Regions from separate parts of the Bradyrhizobium lablabi genome, predicted to be linked through region 4. Evidence: predicted binding sites of a transcription regulator. Region 4 holds the regulator's gene; each other region holds the start of a gene.
The links. The regulator LexA, encoded in region 4, represses DNA repair genes until DNA is damaged. The targets are predictions, from matches to a motif close to TGTTCNNNNTGTGTTCNG.
Positions count from the first base shown of each region.

Region 1: the regulator LexA is predicted to act here: its motif matches at 2,118-2,135, upstream of B5526_RS15755 (DNA recombination protein RmuC).
Region 2: the regulator LexA is predicted to act here: its motif matches at 3,296-3,313, upstream of B5526_RS36410 (single-stranded DNA-binding protein).
Region 3: the regulator LexA is predicted to act here: its motif matches at 3,112-3,129, upstream of B5526_RS21350 (ATP-dependent helicase).

Region 1 is NZ_LT670844.1:3,387,356-3,392,519, forward strand. Features, by position in the region: gene truA (tRNA pseudouridine(38-40) synthase TruA) at 1-392, opposite strand, end outside; gene fmt (methionyl-tRNA formyltransferase) at 392-1,324, opposite strand; gene def (peptide deformylase) at 1,467-1,994, opposite strand; gene B5526_RS15755 (DNA recombination protein RmuC) at 2,166-3,368, shown strand; partial or broken gene B5526_RS15760 (GIY-YIG nuclease family protein) at 3,559-3,859, opposite strand; gene B5526_RS15765 (AmpG family muropeptide MFS transporter) at 3,971-5,164, shown strand, end outside.
Region 2 is NZ_LT670844.1:7,756,535-7,761,698, reverse strand. Features, by position in the region: gene gyrA (DNA gyrase subunit A) at 1-2,014, opposite strand, end outside; gene B5526_RS36415 (DUF2306 domain-containing protein) at 2,198-2,596, opposite strand; gene B5526_RS36410 (single-stranded DNA-binding protein) at 2,695-3,174, opposite strand; gene B5526_RS36405 (outer membrane protein) at 3,623-4,399, shown strand; gene B5526_RS36400 (outer membrane protein) at 4,618-5,164, shown strand, end outside.
Region 3 is NZ_LT670844.1:4,583,676-4,588,839, forward strand. Features, by position in the region: gene recQ (DNA helicase RecQ) at 1-885, opposite strand, end outside; gene B5526_RS21350 (ATP-dependent helicase) at 913-2,973, opposite strand; gene B5526_RS21355 (hypothetical protein) at 3,190-4,284, shown strand; gene B5526_RS39780 (SPOR domain-containing protein) at 4,431-5,164, opposite strand, start outside.
Region 4 is NZ_LT670844.1:7,639,477-7,644,640, forward strand. Features, by position in the region: gene B5526_RS35815 (ComEC/Rec2 family competence protein) at 1-1,126, shown strand, start outside; gene lexA (transcriptional repressor LexA) at 1,258-1,965, opposite strand; gene B5526_RS35825 (molybdopterin molybdotransferase MoeA) at 2,178-3,389, opposite strand; gene B5526_RS35830 (HAD family hydrolase) at 3,401-4,030, opposite strand; gene B5526_RS35835 (alpha-hydroxy acid oxidase) at 4,067-5,164, opposite strand, start outside.

The DNA of each region.
Region 1 (5,164 bases), 3.7 Mb from region 4:
CGCCAGGCGCGGCCGATGTCGAGCGCGAGATTGGCGCGGCGGTTAGCGATCCGATAAAGGTAATGCCGCTTTTTCGCGGAGAACCGCGCCTCGAAATCGGCGGGCACGATCTCCGCACTGAGCACGCCGATCGGATGCGGCCGCAAATGCGCGTTCAGCCCGTCGCGAAACCGGCCCGGCACGAAGTGTTTTGTAATATCGCAATGCGCGACCTGCGCGATCGCGTGCACGCCGGCGTCGGTGCGGCCGGCGCCGTGAACGCGGACCTGCTCGCCGCAGATCGCCTTGACCGCGTCTTCCAGCGCGCCCTGCACGGAGGCGCCATTGTCCTGGATCTGCCAGCCGCAATACGGCGCGCCGTCATATTCGATGGTGAGTTTGTAGCGGGGCATCAGGTTAGCCGTATCGGCGGCTTGATCGGCGTGCCGCGCAAAAATTCATCCGCCTTCATCGGTGCCTTGCCGGCGCGCTGCAAGTCGAGGATTCGGATGGCGCCCTGCTGGCAGGCAATTGTGAGATGATCGTCGAGGAATTCGCCTGGTACGCCCGAGCGATCGATCATTTCACAGCGCAGGATTTTGACCCGAACCGGTTCGCCCTCGATCGGCATTTCGCACCAGGCGCCGGGAAACGGCGACAATCCGTGGATGTGCCGCAGCACTTCCCGCGCGGGCTTGTTCCAGTCGATCCGCGCCTCGGCCTTTTCGATTTTTGTAGCGTAGGTGATGCCCGCTTCGCTCTGTTTTGTCAGTTGCAGCATGCCGCGTTCCAGCGCGCCGATGGCGCGGACCATCAGATCGCCGCCGAGCCGCGCCAGCGCATCGTGCACATCGGCCGCCGTCATCGCGTCCGTGATCGTCATCCGCTCGGCCATCGCCACGTCGCCGGTATCGAGGCCAACGTCCATTTTCATCACCATCACGCCGGTCTCTCGATCACCTGCCATGATGGCACGATTGATCGGCGCCGCCCCGCGCCAGCGCGGCAATAGCGAGGCATGCAGGTTGAAGCAGCCGAGTTTTGGAGTGTCGAGAATGGCCTGCGGCAGGATCATGCCATAGGCGACGACCACTGCGGCATCGGCGTTGTGCGCGCGAAATTTCTCCAGAGCCTCCGGCGTCTTTACGCTCATTGGTGTCTCAACGGGAATGCCGAGCCGCCGCGCTTCCTGCTCGACCGGCGTTGGCTGCAGCTTCATGCCGCGCCCGGCCGGCTTTGCCGCACGGGTGTAGACGGCCGCGATCTCATGGCCATGGGCCACGAGCTCCAGCAGCGTCGGCACCGCGAAGTCAGGCGTGCCCATGAAGATCAAGCGAAGCGGCATGTTCTCTAAATTTCCTCGACGGATTTCAATTTACTCGTCATGGCCGGGCTTGTCCCGGCCATCCACGACTTGAGTATCGGCGACAAAGACGTGGATGCCCGGGACAAGCCCGGGCATGACGGCTGAGAGGGGGACTCGAACCCTACTCCGCTGCCCTCTTCGCGGCCTTGGCAAACTTCTTCAGCACGCGGTCGCGCTTTAATTTCGACAGATAATCCACGAACAGCACGCCGTTGAGATGATCGATCTCATGCTGGATGCAGGTCGCGAACAGGCCCTCGGCGTCCTCCTCATGCACCTTGCCGTCGAGATCGGTGAAGCGCACGCGGACTTTCGCCGGCCGTTCCACCTCCTCGTAATATTCCGGGATCGACAGGCAGCCTTCCTCGTAAACCGACATCTCTTCCGACGAGGACAGAATCTCCGGATTGATGAACACGCGCGGCCGCGGCTTGGTCTCGCCGTCTTCCTCTTTCTTGGCCAGATCCATCGTGATCAGCCGCAGCGGCTGCGCGACCTGGATCGCGGCGAGGCCAATTCCGGGCGCGTCGTACATGGTCTCGAACATGTCATCGGCGAGCTTGCGCACCTCGGCCGTGACCTTCTCGATGGGTTTCGAGACCAGCCGCAACTGCTTGTCGGGGAGGATGATGATTTCTCGGATAGCCATGGCGGGCGATTTAAGCGGTTGATTTGCCGGGGTCAATGCGCTGTTCCCGCGCGTCAAGGGTTCGTTAACCACGTTTTTTAAGCGATGGTTAACCACGAAAATTAGGGTTCGGTTAACCATAAATGTTCGCTCTTCGTTCGCGTTCAAGGCCGAATCGGCTACAAGGGCGGCATGAACGAGATCCTCTTTATGGCCGGCGACCTGCCGGTCCGAACCGGCGCGGCGCTGATCGGTTTTGGCGGCCTGGCGCTGGTCCTGCTCCTGATTATCGTCATCGTGATCACACGCTCCGGCCGGCGCGGCGCGGAACTGGCGATGGCCCAGGCGGTGCGAGCCGACGAGCTCGAGGAGCGGCTCTCCGAAATGCTCCGCGCCCAGAGCGAAAACTCCGTCCGCGTCGATGCGATGGGGCAGGTGCTGGCCGGCCGCCAGGCCGAGATGGCGCGCGCGGTCAATGAGCGGCTGGATTCGGTGACCCACCGCGTCGGCCAGTCCATGGAACAGACCACGCGCCATACGATGGATAGCTTGCGCGTGCTGCACGAGCGGCTCGGCATCATCGACAATGCGCATAAAAATCTGACCGACCTGACCTCGCAGGTGACGACGCTGCGCGACGTGCTCGCCAACAAGCAATCGCGCGGCGCGTTCGGCCAGGCGCGGATGGAGGCGATTGTCCAGGACGGCATGCCGAAGGGCTCTTACGAGTTCCAGCACACGCTCTCGACCGGCAAACGGCCGGATTGCGTGGTGTTTTTGCCCGACCAGCGGCCGCTTTGTATCGACGCGAAATTCCCGCTGGAGGCGGTGACCGCGCTGCATGATGCACGCACCGATGAGGCGAAAAAATTCGCCGCCCAGCGGCTGCGCGCCGACGTCATGAAGCATGTCAGCGATATCGCCGAGAAATATCTGATCACGGGCGAGACCCAGGACACCGCGTTGATGTTCGTGCCGTCGGAATCGGTCTACGCCGAGATCCACGACAGCTTCGATGACGTGATCCAGAAGGCTTATCGCGCCCGCGTGGTGCTCGTATCGCCATCGCTGTTGATGCTGGCGATCCAGGTGATGCAGCAGATCCACCGGGACGCGCGGATGCGCGACGCCGCCGACCAGATCCGCACCGAGGTGCTGAACCTCGGCGACGATCTCGGCCGGTTGCGCGATCGCGTATTAAAGCTGCAGAAGCATTTCTCCGACGCCAACGAGGATATCAGGCAGATCCTGATTTCCGCCGACAAGATCGAGAAGCGGGCGGGCCGGATCGAGGAACTGGATTTCAGCAAGGAACCGGCGGAGCCGCCGCGGCTGGTCAAGCCGGCCGGGCCGGAGTTGTTTCCTGTTCCCCGGAAGCTGCAGGCGGGGGAGTAGGGCTCCCCGCTGCCACTCTTCAAACGGCTGTCGTCGCCCGGTTGACCGGGCTTGACGACTACTCAGGTGTCATCGTCCGCGAAGGCGGACGATCCAGTACTCCGTGACGTCTCGCCTAATCTCGCGGGGCGCGGCGTAGTAGATACCTCGCCTTAGCGGCGTATGACGGACGAGGTATGATGGCGAGAACCTATGCGCCGGCTATGCTCGAATACAGATCGTCCCAAATTGGGATTGTGTTCCTCGATCAGCCGAATTTTCCAGGCTCGATTCCACCTCTTTAGTCGCTTCTCGCGCTTAATCGCGTTTTCGGCATCATCGAACTGTTCGAAATAAACCAACCTGTCGACCCCATATTTCTTCGTAAAGCTTTCCACCTGCTTCTGACGATGTTCGTAGACCCGACGAACAAGATCGTTGGTCACGCCGATGTAAAGAGTGCCGCCGATGCGATTGGCGAGTATGTAGACGTAGTAGCTTCGTGCTCCCATCAGCCACCTCTGGAATACTGGATCGTCCGCCTTCGCGGACGATGACACCGAGTAAATTAGAAAGCCGGGCGATGACAGTCTTTTTTGCCCGAATCTGCTAACACCCTTTGCATGACTGCCCCTGAAGCCGCGTCCGAACCGACAATCGCTACGCCAACGCCCCGCGCCTCCTGGCGCGATGGTCTTGCCGTCTATCTGCAACGGCGGGTGCTGATCGTGTTGCTGCTCGGATTTTCCTCCGGGCTGCCGCTGGCGCTGTCGGGGTCGACGCTGCTGGTATGGATGCGCGAATCAGGCGTCGATCTCGGGACCATCGGCCTGTTCGCGCTGGTGGGCACGCCGTACACATTGAAATTCCTGTGGGCCCCGCTGGTCGATGCGCTGCATGTGCCGTTGTTCACGCGCGCCTTCGGCCGCCGCCGCGGCTGGCTGGTGTTTTCGCAACTGCTGTTGATTGTCGCGATCCTGCTGCTGGCGCTGACCGATCCGGCGCGCTCACCGCTATTCGTCGCGCTTGGCGCGCTGGCGGTGGCGGCGATGTCATCAACGCAGGACATCGTGGTCGATGCGTTTCGGGTCGAGAGCCTGCCGGAAAGCGAGCAGGCCGCCGGCATGGCCTCCTATGTCGCGGCCTATCGGATCGGCATGCTGGTCTCGACCGCGGGCGCGCTGTTTCTGGTGAGCGCATTCGAATCGACCGGCCTCCCGCGCGCTTCAGCGTGGATGTGGGGCTATGTGGCGATGGCGGCGCTGGTGCTGATCGGCACCGGCACGGCGCTATCCGCCACCGAGCCCGAGCAATCGGCACGCGCGGAAGCCGCCACCAGCACCGAGACCGCGTTTGCGCGCGTGATCCATGCCGCGGTCGGCGCGTTCTCCGAATTTCTGCGCCGCAAGGACGCGCTCGCGGCGCTCGCCTTCGTGGTGCTGTTCAAATTCACCGACGCGTTCTCCGGCACGATGACCGCGCCGTTCGTGATCGACCTTGGTTTTTCCCGCAACGACTATGCCGCGATCGTCAAGGGCGTCGGCCTCGCCGCGACCCTGATCGGCGGTTTTGCCGGCGGTTTTGTCGCGCGGCGCTATTCGCTTGCCGCCAGCCTTTGGATCGGCGGCGTGCTGCAGGCGGTCGCCAACCTGTCGTTCTCCTGGCTGGCGCTGGTCGGCGTCAACGAATGGGCGCTGGCGCTCGCCATCAGCGCGGAAAATTTCACCAGCGCCATCGGTACCGTGATCTTCGTCGCCTATTTGTCGGCGCTGTGCCAGAACCCGCTGCACACCGCGACCCAATATGCGCTGCTCACC
Region 2 (5,164 bases), 120 kb from region 4:
GGCGGACGTCGACGAAGTCGGACAATTTGTTACGGCGGACGTTGCCACCGGTGGTCGCAAACATCACGTCGAGATTGGCCCAGGAGGATTCATCCTCGGGCAGCGGCATGATGGTGGTAATGCGCTCGCCCTGCTCGAGCGGCAGGATGTTGATCAGCGCCTTGCCGCGCGCGTTCGGGGCCGCCATCGGCAATCGCCAGACCTTTTCCTTGTAGACCTGGCCGCGCGAGGAGAAGAACAACACCGGCGTATGCGTCGAAGCCACGAACAGCCGGCTGACGAAATCCTCGTCGCGGGTCTGCATGCCGGCGCGGCCCTTGCCGCCGCGCCGCTGCGCGCGATAGGCCGACAGCGGTACCCGCTTGACATAGCCGGCATGGGAGACCGTAACCACCATGTCCTCACGCTGGATCAGGTCCTCGTCCTCGACCTCGTCTTCCTGCTCGATAATCACTGTCTTGCGCGGGGTGGCGAACTCGTCCTTCACCTCGGCCAGCTCGGTCTTGATGATCGCCTGCACGCGCGCGCGCGAACGCAGAATGTCGAGATAGTCGGCGATCTCCACCGCGAGCTTGTCGAGCTCTTCGGAAATTTCCTCGCGCCCGAGCGCGGTCAGCCGCTGCAGCCGCAGGTCCAGAATGGCCTTTGCCTGCTCCAGCGACAGCCGCGCGGTGCCGTCAGCGTTTAGTCGATGCCGGGGATCGTCGATCAGCGTGATCATCGCCTCGACATCCCTGGCGGGCCAGTCGCGCGACATCAGGGTCTCGCGCGCGGTGTTGGGATCGGGCGAGGTCCGGATCACGCGAATGACCTCGTCGATATTGGCGACCGCGATCGCGAGGCCGACCAAAATGTGGGCACGGTCGCGGGCCTTGTTGAGCAGGAATTTGGTGCGGCGGGTCACCACCTGCTCGCGGAAGGCGATGAACAGCGTCAGCAGATCCTTCAGGTTCATCGTCTGCGGCCGGCCGCCGTCCAGCGCCAGCATATTGGCGGCAAAATTCGTCTGCAGCGGGGTGAATCGATAGAGCTGGTTCAGCACGACGTCGGCCATGGCATCGCGCTTCAGTTCGACGACCACGCGATAGCCGTCGCGGTCGGATTCGTCGCGCAGCTCGACAATGCCTTCGATCTTCTTCTCGCGATGCAGTTCGCCGATGCGCTCGACCATGGTGGCCTTGTTCACCTGGTACGGAATTTCCGAGATGATGATCGCTTCGCGATCTTTCCGGACGGTGTCGATCCTGACCTTGCCGCGCATCACGATCGAGCCGCGGCCGAGGTGATAGGCTGAGCGGATGCCCTGGCGGCCGAGGATGATGCCGCCGGTCGGAAAATCGGGACCCGGAATGATGTTGATGAGTTCATCGATGCTAAGCGCGGGATTTTCGATCAGCGCGACGCAGGCGTCGATGACTTCGCCGAGATTGTGCGGCGGGATGTTGGTGGCCATGCCCACGGCAATACCGCCGGCGCCGTTGACCAGAAGGTTCGGAAACTTCGCCGGCAGAACCGACGGCTCTTTCTCGGAATTGTCATAGTTGGCCTGGAAATCGACCGTGTCCTTATCGATATCCCCGAGAACCGCGAGTGCTGATCGCGTCAGGCGCGCTTCAGTATACCGATAAGCCGCCGGAGGATCGCCGTCGATCGAGCCGAAATTGCCTTGTCCATCGATCAGCGGCACGCGCATGGAGAAGTCTTGCGCCATCCGGACCATCGCGTCGTAAATCGACTGGTCGCCGTGCGGATGATATTTACCGATCACGTCACCGACGACGCGCGCGGACTTGACGTACTTCTTGTCGGGCGTGTGGCCTTGCTCGTACATCGAATACAGGATGCGCCGGTGCACCGGCTTCAGCCCGTCGCGCGCGTCCGGCAACGCGCGCGCCACGATCACGCTCATGGCGTAATCGAGGTAGGAGCGTTTCATCTCGTCGAGGATGGATACAGGACGAATATCGGAAGGCGCCGGCGGCTCGCCGGGCGGGGTATCTTCAGGGTCAGACAAAGGGGGAATCCGGTCAGTTTTTCTTGTCGAATCATATAGCGCGTAAGGGCCGCCAAAACCACCCCTAACAGGTCGGCGCGCGCGGTTTTTCCCTTCGTTTTTCCAGAGACTTACGTGGGGCGCGGGGCTTGCGGCCGGAGCCTGAATCCGATCGCCCGCATGCGCTTTCTCGGGCCGGCCGGCTCAAGGCCCGAACACGACGGCATGCATGATCCGCCCGGGGACGAGTGTGAACAGTCCGGCGATGACGAGCGCGCCCGAGAACGTATAGATCATGATCTGGCGGTGATGCTCGACCCGGTGGCGATGCGCCATCCATACCCCGAGCGGAAGCATGACCAGCGTGAAGATCGACAGCAAATGGATCGGGCTCCAGGGACCGAGCAAGCGGATCTGATGGATCCAGAACGAACTGATCGCCACCAGCGCCATCAGGCCGACCCAGATGAAGCCGAGCGCACGATGGGGCAAGGTTCCCTTGGGCGCGGCCAGCTGGACGACGCCGAGCACGAAGGCGCCCATCGCGGCAAAAGCGTGAAGCGGGATCGCGGGAGCTGCGTCGAGCAGCGGCGCAAGGGTCATGAGGCTGTCCCCCCGGTCCCGAATCTTGGCTGACGCACGCCGCCAAAAGGGGGGCGGTGGCGCGGCTTGCGCCCTCGCCTTGCGCTCCGAACAAAATCTCAGAACGGAATATCGTCGTCCATGTCGCTGCGGGCTCCGGCCGCAACGGCGCGGCGCGGCGCGGCGGTGGACGGTCCGAAATCGCCGCCGCCGGCATCGTCGGCCCCAAAACTGCCGCCGCCGCTGCTGCGGCCATCGAGCATGGTCAGGTTCGAATTGAACCCCTGCAGCACGACTTCGGTGGAGTATTTCTCAACGCCTGCCTGATCGGTCCATTTGCGGGTCTGCAATTGGCCCTCGATGTAAACCTTGGCGCCCTTCTTCAGATATTGCTCGGCGACCTTGCAGAGGCCCTCGTTGAAAATCACGACGCGGTGCCACTCGGTCTTTTCCTTGCGCTCGCCGGTCGCCTTGTCGCGCCAGCTTTCCGAGGTCGCCACGCTCAGATTCGCAATCGGGCGGCCATCCTGGGTCCGCCGGATCTCCGGATCCTTGCCGAGATTTCCGACCAGAATCACCTTGTTGACGCTTCCTGCCATCGCCACTCTCCACTCTCGAAAATTACTGGGACAAGCCCGACCCTATACGCTCGCCGCGAGGCGCGAGCTTGCAGATCCGCCGGTTTCAGCGGTTATCCACATATAGCATTCCCACCGCGATTGTTCCAGTTTTGTTCCTGCGCAATGCAGCGATTAAATCTTAGGCGGTGTGTCGATACGACCGCTAAATCTTAGGCGGTGTGTCGATACGACCGCGGGTCGAATCTCGGGGTCGGGTTCCATCGGGTTCCCGGAAAACCCTATCAAATCATTAACATCCAGTAACTTTCCCTTCGCCCACTTCGCTCGCGAGTGTTGCATTTCGGAGACGGCATTTCGGGTTGAATCGGACTATCGTTTGCCCAGAATTAGATCGCCGCGGCGGTCGCAGCCTCATTTCAAAAAGCTTCACAACAAGCGAAGCGAACCAAGAGCCGGAGAGAAATGCATGAAAAAGTTTTCCCTGCGCACTGTTGGACTGGTCTCGTTGGGCGCGGTTGCGGTGGGAACCGCTGCGCCGGCTTCCGCCGCGGATCTCGCGGCTCGTCCCTACACCAAAGCGCCGCCGCCGATGGTCGCCGCCATCTATGACTGGAGCGGCTTCTACATCGGCATCAACGGCGGCGGTGGGTCCTCCCGCAAGTGCTGGGATCTCATAACAACGCCCGCAGGCGTTCCGGTTGTTGCTACGCCGGAAGGTTGCCATGACGCGACCGGCGGGACGGTCGGTGGTCAGATCGGTTATCGCTGGCAGGCCTCGAACTGGGTGTTCGGCGTGGAAGGACAGGGCAACTGGGCTGATTTCAGAGGCGACAATATCAGCACGGTGTTTCCGACGGACCGCAACCGCTCGCGCATCGATGCGTTTGGGTTGCTCACTGGTCAGGTCGGCTACGCCTGGAACAATGCGCTGTTTTACGTAAAGGGCGGCGGCGCCGTAACCGCCGACAAGTACGACATATTCGAGGTTCCCACTGGGGCGCTCTTCTCTTCCGCACGTGAAACGCGTTGGGGCGGCACGGTTGGCGCAGGCTTCGAATACGGTTTCGCGCCGAATTGGTCGGTCGGCATCGAATACGATCACCTGTTCATGGGTAATCGCAATTTCAACTTCACCACGCCGGGCGGCTTGTTCGATGGCGCGGATCGCATCCGTCAGGACGTCGATATCGGCTTGGTCCGCGTCAACTACCGCTGGGGTGGCCCGGTGGTCGCGAAGTACTGATATCGATCTAAGAAAAGGCCGGCTTCGCGCCGGCCTTTTTGCTTGCGGGCTGTTAACGCGGGCGGAATCATCGCCGGCGAGTGTTGCCTTTCGGGGACAGCCTCTGCGCTTGAATCGGATATAAATCCCCATGCCGCGTGCGATTGCGGGATTTTTCAATTGCTTCGGAATCAAGGAAGCGAACAAGTCTTTGAGCGGACAAAGGTCTGGAGAGTGAGATGAAAAAGTTTTTGCTGGGCACCGTCGGACTGCTTGCGTTAGGTCTGGCTGCGCCGGCGTCCGCCGCGGACCTCGCGGCCCGTCCCTACACCAAAGCGCCTCCGATCGTCACGGCGCCCTTCTATGACTGGAGCGGCTTCTACATCGGTCTCAACGGCGGCGGCGGCTGGAGCCACAAGTGCTGGGATCTCACCAACGTCACGGGTATTCCGGTTTCACCGTCCGTGGCGGAGGGTTGTCACAACGCGACCGGCGGCCTGGTCGGCGGTCAGATCGGCTACCGCTGGATGAGCGGCCCCGTGGTGTTCGGCCTCGAAGCCCAGGGCGACTGGGCTGATCTGAAGGGGTCAAATCCGAGCTCGTTGGCGGCCCTGACGCCCTTGCTGACCAACCAGACCAAGATCGACGCGATCGGCCTTTTCACCGGCCAGGTCGGCTACGCCTGGAACAACGTTCTCTGGTATCTGAAGGGCGGCGGCGCCGTCACCCATGACAAGTACACCGGCTTCCTCACCGGAGCAGGCATTGTGCTCGATCAGGCCAGCG
Region 3 (5,164 bases), 3.1 Mb from region 4:
CGCCACGATCACGATGCCATCCTCGTTGATGAAACGATCCTGATGACGCGCGCGCGTGGCGGCATCCAACCCCGCGTGATAGGGCAGTGCCACCATGCCGGCGGCGGTCAGCGCGTCAGCGGTGTCTTCGACCTTGGCGCGCGACAGGCAATAGACGATGCCGGCATCGCCGGCATGGCGCTCGCTGATGAAGGTTTTGAGCTGCGCGGGAGCGTTCTGCTTTTCGACGATTTCATACCGGATATTCGGCCGATCAAAGCTCGCGACAAAATGCGGCGCGCCGACAAGGGCGAGCCGCTCGGCGATCTCCTTGCGGGTGAGCTCGTCGGCGGTAGCGGTCAGCGCGATCCGCGGCACGTCCGGAAAGCGCTCGGAGATCACCGACAGGCCGATATATTCGGGTCGGAAATCGTGGCCCCATTGCGACACGCAATGCGCCTCGTCGATCGCAAACAGCGCGATCTTCGCGCGATCGAGTAGACTGAGGCAGCGCGGCGTCAACAACCGCTCTGGCGCGACGTAGAGCAGATCGAGGTCGCCGGAAATGAGCCGCGCCTCGACCGCGGCGGCTTCCTCGTAAGTGAGCGTGGAATTGAGCACTGCCGCCTTGACGCCGGCCTCCAGTAGGCCCGCGACCTGGTCGCGCATCAGCGCGATCAGGGGCGAGACCACGATGCCGCAGCCTTCGCGCAATAACGACGGCAATTGATAGCACAGCGACTTGCCGCCGCCGGTCGGCATCAGCACCAGGCAATTGCCGCCACAGCTGACATGCCTGACGATTTCCTCCTGCGCGCCGCGAAAGCCGGGCAGGCCGAACACCGAATTCAGGACGGAAAGCGCGTCGGCGGCGATGCCGGTTTCCCCGTTGCGGGCTGAACTCATGGCGGACAAATTACCCATCGCAAACCCTCAACGCCACATCCCGCGCATCCGGGCGCCAACGTCGATCCGCGGCCCCTGGCTCGCGGCGCGTGGCGCACCGGCAGCCGCAAGCGGCCACATTGTCTTTTCGAACAGGCCGAGCAAGCGATCCGGAATAAAGCGCGTCCGTGCGGCATAGACATGACGGTCGCCGCGCGCGGGCTGGCCGTGGGTGAAGAAACGCTGCGGCACCATCAGATGCAGATCGTCCTTGGCGCGCGTCATGGCGACATAGAGCAGCCGGCGCTCCTCCTCGAGCTCAGGCGAGGTGCCGGCGCCGAGATCGGAGGGCATGCAGCCGTCGACCACGTTGAGCACGAACACCGATTTCCATTCTTGCCCCTTGGCCGAATGGATCGTCGACAGGATCAGATAGTCCTCGTCGAGCAAGGGAATGCCGGCCTGGTCGCTGGTGGCATCGGGAGGATCGAGCGTCAGTTCGGTGAGAAAACGCTGGCGCGACGGATAGCCGCTGGCGATCTGTTCGAGCTGGATCAGGTCGGCGCGCCTTGCTTCCGAATCTTCGTGGATTCGTTCCAGATGCGGCTCGTACCAGAGCCGGGCGCGTTCGAGATCGGCCGGCCAGTTTGAATGGCGGATATCCGCAACGGCCGCGACAAAGATTTTCCAGTCGTCGCCGGCGCGGGGCGGGGACGGCGCCTCGTCAAGCGCGGCGATCGGGTCGGCGCTACCCCCGATATGATCGAGCGCCCGCTGCGCCGAGGTGGGGCCGACGCCGGGGATCAAATGCATCAGCCGGAAGCCCGCGACGCGGTCGCGCGGATTCTCGACAAAACGCAACAGCGCCAGCATGTCCTTGACGTGCGCGGCATCGAGAAATTTCAGGCCGCCGAACTTTACGAAGGGGATGTTGCGGCGGGTCAACTCGACTTCCAGCGGGCCGCTATGGCTGGAGGTGCGAAACAGCACCGCCTGCTGTTTCAGCAGCGCGCCGGATTCCCGGTTCTCCAGCACGCGCTCGACAATGTAGCGGGCCTGGTCGGCTTCGTCGCGCACCGAGACAAGCTGCGGCTTTGCCCCGGAGGCGCGGTCGGTCCACAGGTTCTTGGTAAAACGCTCGCGCGCCAGCTCGATCACGCCATTGGCGGCGGAAAGAATGGCCTGCGTCGAGCGGTAGTTGCGATCGAGTGTGATGATGTTGGCCGGCGGCGTGAATTGACCGGGGAAATCGAGGATGTTGCGCACGGTGGCGGCACGGAACGAATAGATCGATTGCGCATCGTCGCCGACGACGGTGAGGCCACAGCCAGTCGGTTTTAATGCCAGCAGGATCGACGATTGCAGCCGATTGGTGTCCTGATATTCGTCGACCAGGACATGATCGAAACGGCCGCCAATGTCGCCGGCCAGCGTCGCATCGCTCATGGTCTGCGCCCAGTACAGCAGCAGATCGTCGTAATCGAGCACGTTCTGCCGCTGTTTTGACTCGACATAGGCAGCGAATAATTCCTTCAGCTCGGCGGCCCAGCCCGAGCACCATGGAAACGCCGACCCGAGCATCTCTTCGATCGAGGTTTCCGCGTTGACGCAGCGCGAATAGATCGAAAGGCAGGTGCCCTTGGTTGGAAACCGCTCTCTGGTCTTGGAAAATCCCTTCTCGTGCCGGATCAGATTCATGAGGTCGGCGGAATCCTCGCGGTCATGAATGGTGAACGCCGGATCGAGCCCGATCTGCTCGGCGTACTCGCGCAACAGCCGTGCGCCGATGCCGTGAAACGTGCCGGCCCAGGCCAGCGCGTCGGTCATCGCGCCGGCCTTGTCGCCCAAAATTTTCCGCGCGATCCGCTCGACCCGCGCGCTCATCTCGGAAGCCGCGCGGCGGGAGAACGTCATCAGGAGAATCCGCCTTGGATCGGCGCCGCAGACGATCAGATGGGCCACGCGATGGGCGAGCGTGTTGGTCTTGCCGGATCCGGCGCCGGCGATCACCAGCAGCGGCGCAAACGGACCCGCGCCCGCCGTGCCATGCTCGACGGCGCGTCGCTGTTCCGGATTGAGGCTTTCGAGATAGGCGGTTGCCGCTGGCACGGAGTGATGGTCCTCAGAGTGAAAATCAGACTCCGTGATTCCCGCTGCGCCGACAATGGCTTCGGCCAGCCCCACTTCCGAAAAGACCGCCCCGCACCGGAAAAGAATCGCGCCCGAATTGACTCTTGGCCGAATAAAATGAACAAATCAAGAACAATGCATTAGACTCCGGTTGTAAGGGGCAATAAGCTCGCCCAGCAAGGGGAGAGGCCAGCAATGAAGCTAAGGGTTATCGTGGCGACGCTGTTATCGGGTCTGATCGCCATTTCGGCCGCGCAGGCGCGGGGACCTTACGGGTCGATCAATGTCGGTAACTGGAAGGGCGGTGCCTACACCAACGACCAGACCGGAGAATTTACCCACTGCGCCGCGGGAGCTGGCTACGACAGCGGCATTTACTTCATGGTCATGGTCGATCAGGCCGCCGGGTGGTCGCTGGCTTTTTTCCAGCCAAAATGGACGCTTGCGAACAATCAGACGTTCCAGATCGCGCTGACCTTCGATGGCCAGTCGCCGTTCAATGTTCAAGGCGTGGCGCTCAACGCCAACCTGCTCCGCGTGCCGATGCCGGTCGACTCGACGCTGATCGCCCAGTTTCGCAAGGCGAAGGCGATGACCGCCTTCACGCAAGGCCAGCTGTTTCAGTTCAAGCTCGATCAGACCTCTTTGCTGCTGCCCGCGTTGGCCAATTGCGTCGCGGTGGTCAAGCAGCATGGCATCGCCAATGCCGGCGACTTCTCCGTCAAGCAAGCGCCGAAAGCGGTCGCGGCGGCAACGCAGGCGGCACCGGCGGGAGGCAGCATGCGGCCCGACGCGCCGCAAAATCTTTCACCCGATATGCAGATCGAAGCCATCGAGCTGGCTTCGAATTTCATCCTAAAAACCACGCTGCACAATCCGCGGGTCTTGAGCCGGACCGAGACGCCGATTGCCGTGGCATCGACCGGCGCAGCATGGAGCTCCGACGAGGCGGTGGGTTTTGTCCGAATCATCCCGCCGAAAGACGGCGTCAAAGGTCTTGATGTCGCCTCCGCGGTGGTCGCGGGTGACGCGCGCGATTGCAAAGGCAAATTTGCCTCCGGCCGAACCAGCGAACTGGTCGACAGCGATGTCGTGTTCCGGGGATTTTCCTCGTGCGATGATTCGGAGGGCGCGCGGATTTCGCAGTATTTTATTGTATCGCGGAAAAAAGGCGGCTTTGTCCTGTTCTCCGTCGTCTCCAACATGAAGACCGAAGCGGCAAAGACCGTCGCCAAGGAAGAACGGCTCGCGGATTTCAGGAAGGCCGCGCTGGTGGTGGTCGATCATTAGGACCCGTTTTCCCGTTCTCTCGACACCCTTCCTCGTCATGGCCGGGCTTGTCCCGGCCATCCACGTCTTTGTTTGGGGATGCAGGCAAGACGTGGATGCCCGGGAGAAGCCCGGGCATGACGGACCTTAATGTTTCTGCGAGAAAACTAATTCCTCTGCACGACGCATTGTCCGCCGGCCGCCTTCAAGGTGCCGCAGAACTGCGAGGCTTCGTCGGCGGTTTTGAAAGGTCCGACCGCGGCCCGATAAAATACGCCATTAGTCCCGGCATCGGCGCGGGTGATGATCGGTGCCCATGCCCCGAGCACACCGGGGAACTTGTCCTGCAGGACCTTGTATGACGCCTGGGCGTCCGCTTCGCTGCGCTGGGAAGAGACCTGGACGACGTAACTTCCCGTGCTGTCGTTGCCGTCGGGGGCGCCGGGTGCTGCTTGCGTCGCGGCGGGGTACTGGCCCCACGCGGTGAAGGCCGTCTTCAAGGCCTGATCGCCGGACGCGCCCTTTTCAATCGCGACGATGCCGCGTCGCCTGTCGGCGTAGACAATGGGGACGTCGAACCATGCGCGCTCCAAAAGCTGGTGCAGATTGCGCTCACGGTCGGCGGTGGTATTTGACAGCCCGACCAGGAAGGATCCGTCCCTCACCTTGACGGAAAGTGCGGCCAGCGGCGTGCCGCGCGCGGTTTCGCTGGTTTTCATCAGCAGCCCCGGCGCGTTGTCGATGCGGCCACCGGCAAAGTCGGGAGGCAGGCGGAACGTCAGTTCGATGACGTGGCTCGCCGGCAGCGACGGATCGAGATTGCGTCTCAGCGACAGCGTCATCTTGAATTTGCGCAAGGGAATATCGACGTCGGCAACCACGGCGACGTCATCGGGTTGCC
Region 4 (5,164 bases):
CGCGGTCGCCGCGATGATCGTGCTGGCGCTTGCGCCGGAGGCGCTGGTGCATCCGAGCTTTCAGATGTCTTTTGCGGCAACGCTCGGCCTCGTGGCGCTGGTGCAAATCGGCATGCCGCGTTTGTTTGCCTCGCCCGACAATTCGGCGACGGCAAAAGTGGCGCTATGGGGCGGCCGCGAGATCATGACGCTGGCGCTGGCCTCGCTGGTGGCGGGGTTTGCGACCACGCCCTATGCCGCCTTTCATTTCCACCGCGTCACGCCCTATGGCGTGCTCGCCAATCTCGCGGCGATGCCGGTAGTTTCAGCCGTGGTGATGCCGGCGGGCATGCTTGGCCTGCTCGCGATGCCGTTCGGCCTCGACGGTGTGTTCTGGTGGCTGATGGGCGTCGGCATCGACTGGATGATCGTGGTGACGGAGTGGGTCGCTCGCCTGCCGGGCGCGATCGGCCGCATGGCGGCGTTCGGGACCGGGCCCATGATCGCGGCGAGCGCGGGGATCATCCTGCTCGGGCTGTTGCGGACGCCGCTGCGCTGGTCGGGTGCGGCCGTGCTGGTGCTCGCCACGGTGTGGGCGCTCGCCGTGCCGCAGCCGGATATCCTGATTTCCGGCGACGGCCACAATGTCGGCGTCCGCGGCAAAGACGGCCGGCTGCATCTGATGCGGACCGGAAAGGACACGTTCTTAATGAAGGAATGGCTCGCCGCCGATGCCGACGAGCGGCAGCCTGTCGATGCTTCCCTGGCAGAGGGCGTCTCCTGCGATGATTCAGGCTGCGTGGCGCAGCTCGCCGATGGCGGTTTTGTCGCGCTGTCGCTCAAGCCCGAGGGGCTCGCCGACGACTGCGCCCGCGCTACGCTCTTGGTGGCCGCGCGGCAAACGCCGCCGGCGTGCGCGTCCCTCGTGATCGACCGCGATCGCTTGCAGCGACAAGGCACCATCGCGCTCCGACGGACCGGAGCCGGATTTGCGGTCGAGGCGGTGAGGCCGAAGGGTTATGACCGGCCGTGGTCGCCCGCGGTCGCAGGCGATAGCGAGACCGAGGCGGCGCTCGTTCGTCCCGCGGCTGTGCCGAAGGCCGTGGACGCGACGCCGGCGGAGGCCGATCAGCAGGGGGAGGAGTGAGGTGGACACGTCTCTTCTCCTCATCCTGAGGAGCGGCCTCTTGGCCGCGTCTCGAAGGATTAGGCCCGCACTGGGGCCTCATGGTTCGAGACGGCGCAAGGGCGCCTCCTCACCATGAGGAGAGAGGAAGTTCAATACTTCCGATAAAGCCCGATCAGCTTGCCCTGAATCTTGACCCGGTTGGGCGGCAGGATGCGGACCTCATAGGAGGTGTTGGCGGGCTCGAGCGCGATCGAGGCGCCGCGGCGGCGGAAGCGTTTTAGGGTGGCTTCCTCGTCGTCGATCAGCGCCACCACGATGTCACCGGTCTCGGCCGTCTCGTTGCGCTGGATCAGCGCCATGTCGCCGTCGAGGATGCCGGCATCGACCATGGAATCGCCGCGCACTTCGAGCGCGTAATGCTCGCCGGAGCCGAGCATGTCCGGCGGCACGCTGATGGTGTGGCTTCTGGTCTGCAGCGCCTCGATCGGCGTACCGGCGGCGATCCGGCCCATCACGGGGACCGCGACCGGACGGCTGCCATCATCATCCGCGCCGACGCTCGAAGAGCGCACCTTGCCGAGCGTGCCTTCGATGACCGAGGGCGTAAAGCCGCGGCGGCTGTTGCCGTTACCGGCGGCCGAAAGCTCCGGCAGCTTGATGACCTCGATGGCGCGGGCGCGGTTAGGCAGGCGGCGGATAAAGCCGCGTTCTTCCAGCGCGGTGATCAGGCGATGGATGCCGGACTTCGAGCGCAGATCGAGCGCGTCCTTCATCTCGTCAAAGGAAGGCGGGACGCCTGATTCCTTCAGGCGTTCGCTGATGAATCGCAGGAGTTCATATTGTTTGCGCGTGAGCATCTCGAGCGTTCCTCAGTTTGATCATGTTGATTGATTCCGAGACGTCTCTAGGAAAGACCCTTGGCGAAACACGAAGGGGAGCCAGCTCCCATTTGTAGACACCAAGACTCGAAACAAATCATGAACGGACACTATATGTTCCATATGTGTTCCGCAACCACTTAATTAATCGTCAACGAGGCAGCTTTTGTCGGAACCGCGGCCCTGAGACGTCAGTCCGGAAGCCGCAGGATGTCGCAAGCCGAGCCCGCTTTAGCTGCGGGCGCAAACGGCGGACGTATCACAAGTGCCCGTGCCGCAGCGAGATTCGCAAGCAGCGAAGAATCCTGATGGTTGACCGGCGTGGCGATCAGTTTGCCGTCGTCGCGCACCTCAAGCCGTGCGCGCAGATAGTCTTCGCGCTGGTCGTTGGCGACGACGTCGCGTCCGAGCAACGCGGTTTCTCGCGCGTGGTGGATGTCGGCGCGGCCCGACAATGTGCGAATCAGCGGCACCAGGAACAGGAACGCGCAGACATAGGACGAGACGGGATTGCCGGGCAGGCCGATCACCCGCATCGCGCCGAGTCGTCCGTGCATCATCGGCTTGCCCGGCCGCATCGCGATCCGCCAGAAGGCCATCGTGACGCCTTCGGCCTCCAGCGACCGCTTGACGAGGTCGTGGTCGCCGACCGACGCGCCGCCGGTGGTGATGAGAATGTCGGCGCCAGCCTCGCGGGCGCGGCGGATGCCTTGCGTGGTGGCCTCCACGGTATCGGCGGCAATGCCGAGGTCGACGGTCTCGGCACCCTCGGCGCGCGCCAGCGCCCGCAGTGCATAGCCGTTGGAATAGACGATCTGGCCCGGGCCGGGGGTCTGGCCCGGCATCACCAGTTCATCTCCGGTCGCGAGCAGGGCGACCTTCGGCCGGCGGCGCACGGCGAGGGTCGGGTAGTTCATGCCGGCGGCGAGCGAGAGATCGCGGTCGGCGAGACGCGTCCCCTTGGCCAGCAGCACATCGCCCTTTTTGAAGTCGATGCCGGCGGGGCGGATATGCCGTCCAGCGACCGCGGCTTCCGTGATCGTGATGCCGCCATCCTCGGCGACCGTATCTTCCTGGATCACGACGGCATCGGCGCCGTCGGGGATCACGCCGCCGGTGAAAATCCGCACCGCCTCTCCCTTACCGACCGTTCTTTCGAACGGCCGGCCGGCCGCGACCTCGCCGGTGACCTTGAGCCGCGCGGCGACCGCAGACGCATCGGCCGACCTCACCGCATAGCCGTCCATCGCCGACATCGCCTGCGGCGGCTGGGTGCGCAGCGCCGCGACGTCGCGCGCGAGCACGCGATGATGGGCCGCGTCGAGCGCGACCATTTCCTCAAGGAGCGGCTCGGCGCCCGCGAGCACCGCCGCTAGCGCCTCAGTGACCGGCATCAATGCCACGGTATCACTCCCTAAATCCCAAGCGCGGCCAGCGCCCGGGCGACGTCATCGGACGACGTCACCTGAACCGCCGTCAAGCCCCGCGCCCGCGCCCCTTCGACGTTCTCGGCGAGATCATCGAAGAACAGGATGCGCGAGGCAGGAACGCCGATCGCGTTGACCACATGATCATAGGCCGCCGCATCCGGTTTCCGAAGCCCGATCGTGGATGACAAGAATATTTTACGGAAATGGCCGAGCAGGCCGGCGTATTTTACCGAGAAATATTCGACATGGGCATTGTTGGTATTGGAGAACACGTAGAGCGGCAGGTGTTTTGCCGCGCGCGCCAAAAGCGGTGCGATGCCGGGCATTTCGCCGGCAAAGATCGCGTTCCAGCCTTCCAGGAACTCCGCATCCGACAGTTTTATGCCGAGTGCTGCGCGCAAGGTTTCAAAATAGGCGGCGTCGCTGATCTTGCCGACCTCATGACGCCGATAGGCCTCGGCCCGAACGAAGCGTTTGACGATATCCTCAGGTTCGCAGCCGGCATGACCGGCCCAGCAGCTAATCGCCTTGCCGAAATCGATATCGAGCACGACGCGGCCGAGATCGAACAACAGCGCGTCGGCGGAGCCGGGAGAGAGTGGGGGGTGGGTCATTGGCGGTCGCATACAGAAAAGGAAGCGTATTGGCCGTCAATACCGATACGGCTCGATCTCCAGCAACGGAAACGCGCTGAACACGCTCGGCAAATTGGTCGGGCTCGCCGCGTGCAGATAGGATTTGTCGAGCTCGGCGAACGAGGTGAGGCCGAGTAGCCCGAGGCACCGGATCACTTCGTCCTCGAGCAATTCTAGCATCCGCACGATCCCGGCTTCGCCCTTGGCCGCGAGCGCCCAGCATTGCAGGCGCCCGATGCCGACGAGGTCGGCGCCGGAGGCGATCGCTTTCACGATATCGGTGCCGCGGCAGAACGAGCCGTCGACCATGATCTTCGCGCGACCGGCGACGGCGGCCACGACCTCGGGCAGCACCTGCATGGCGCCGCGACCGTGATCGAGCTGGCGGCCGCCGTGGTTGGAGACGTAGATCCAGTCGACGCCGTGATCGAGCGCGATCGCGGCATCCTCTGCCGTGGCGATGCCCTTGATCACCAGCGGTATCTTGAATTTGTCTTTTATCAATTTCACCGTGCGCCACTCGAGTCCCTTTTGAAAATCGCCACCGGTGGCGCGGACGCGGCTGGCGCGGACATAGCGTTTGGCGATGTCGCGCTCACGCCGGCTGTAATGGGCGGTATCGACGGTGAGACAGAACGCGGAATAGCCGCATGCGGTCGCGCGGTTGACGCAATCTTCGACATAGGCGTCGCCGCCGCGGACATAGAGCTGATACATTCTCAGAGCATCCGGCGCGGCCTCGGCGGTCTTCTCCAGGCCGGGCTCGGAGACCGAACTCAGCATATGGGCCGCGCCGAAGCTGCCGACCCCGCGCGCGACGCTCGCAGCCGCCCCGGGATCGAATAATTCGAGGGCGCCGACCGGCGCCAGCACCACCGGCAAGCGCAATTTGCGGCCGAACAATTCGACCGACGGATCGACCTTGGTGACATTGCGCAAGACCCGCGGCCGGAACGCGATCTCGTCGAGCGCCATGCGGTTGCGCCGCATCGTGGTCTCGGTCTCGGCGGCGCCGACGATATAGTCCCAGCAATTCTGGTTGAGGTTGGCGCGCGCCTTGCGCACGAATTCGTGTAGGTTCTGGAACTCTTCGCCGCTGGCGCCGAGCTCGAC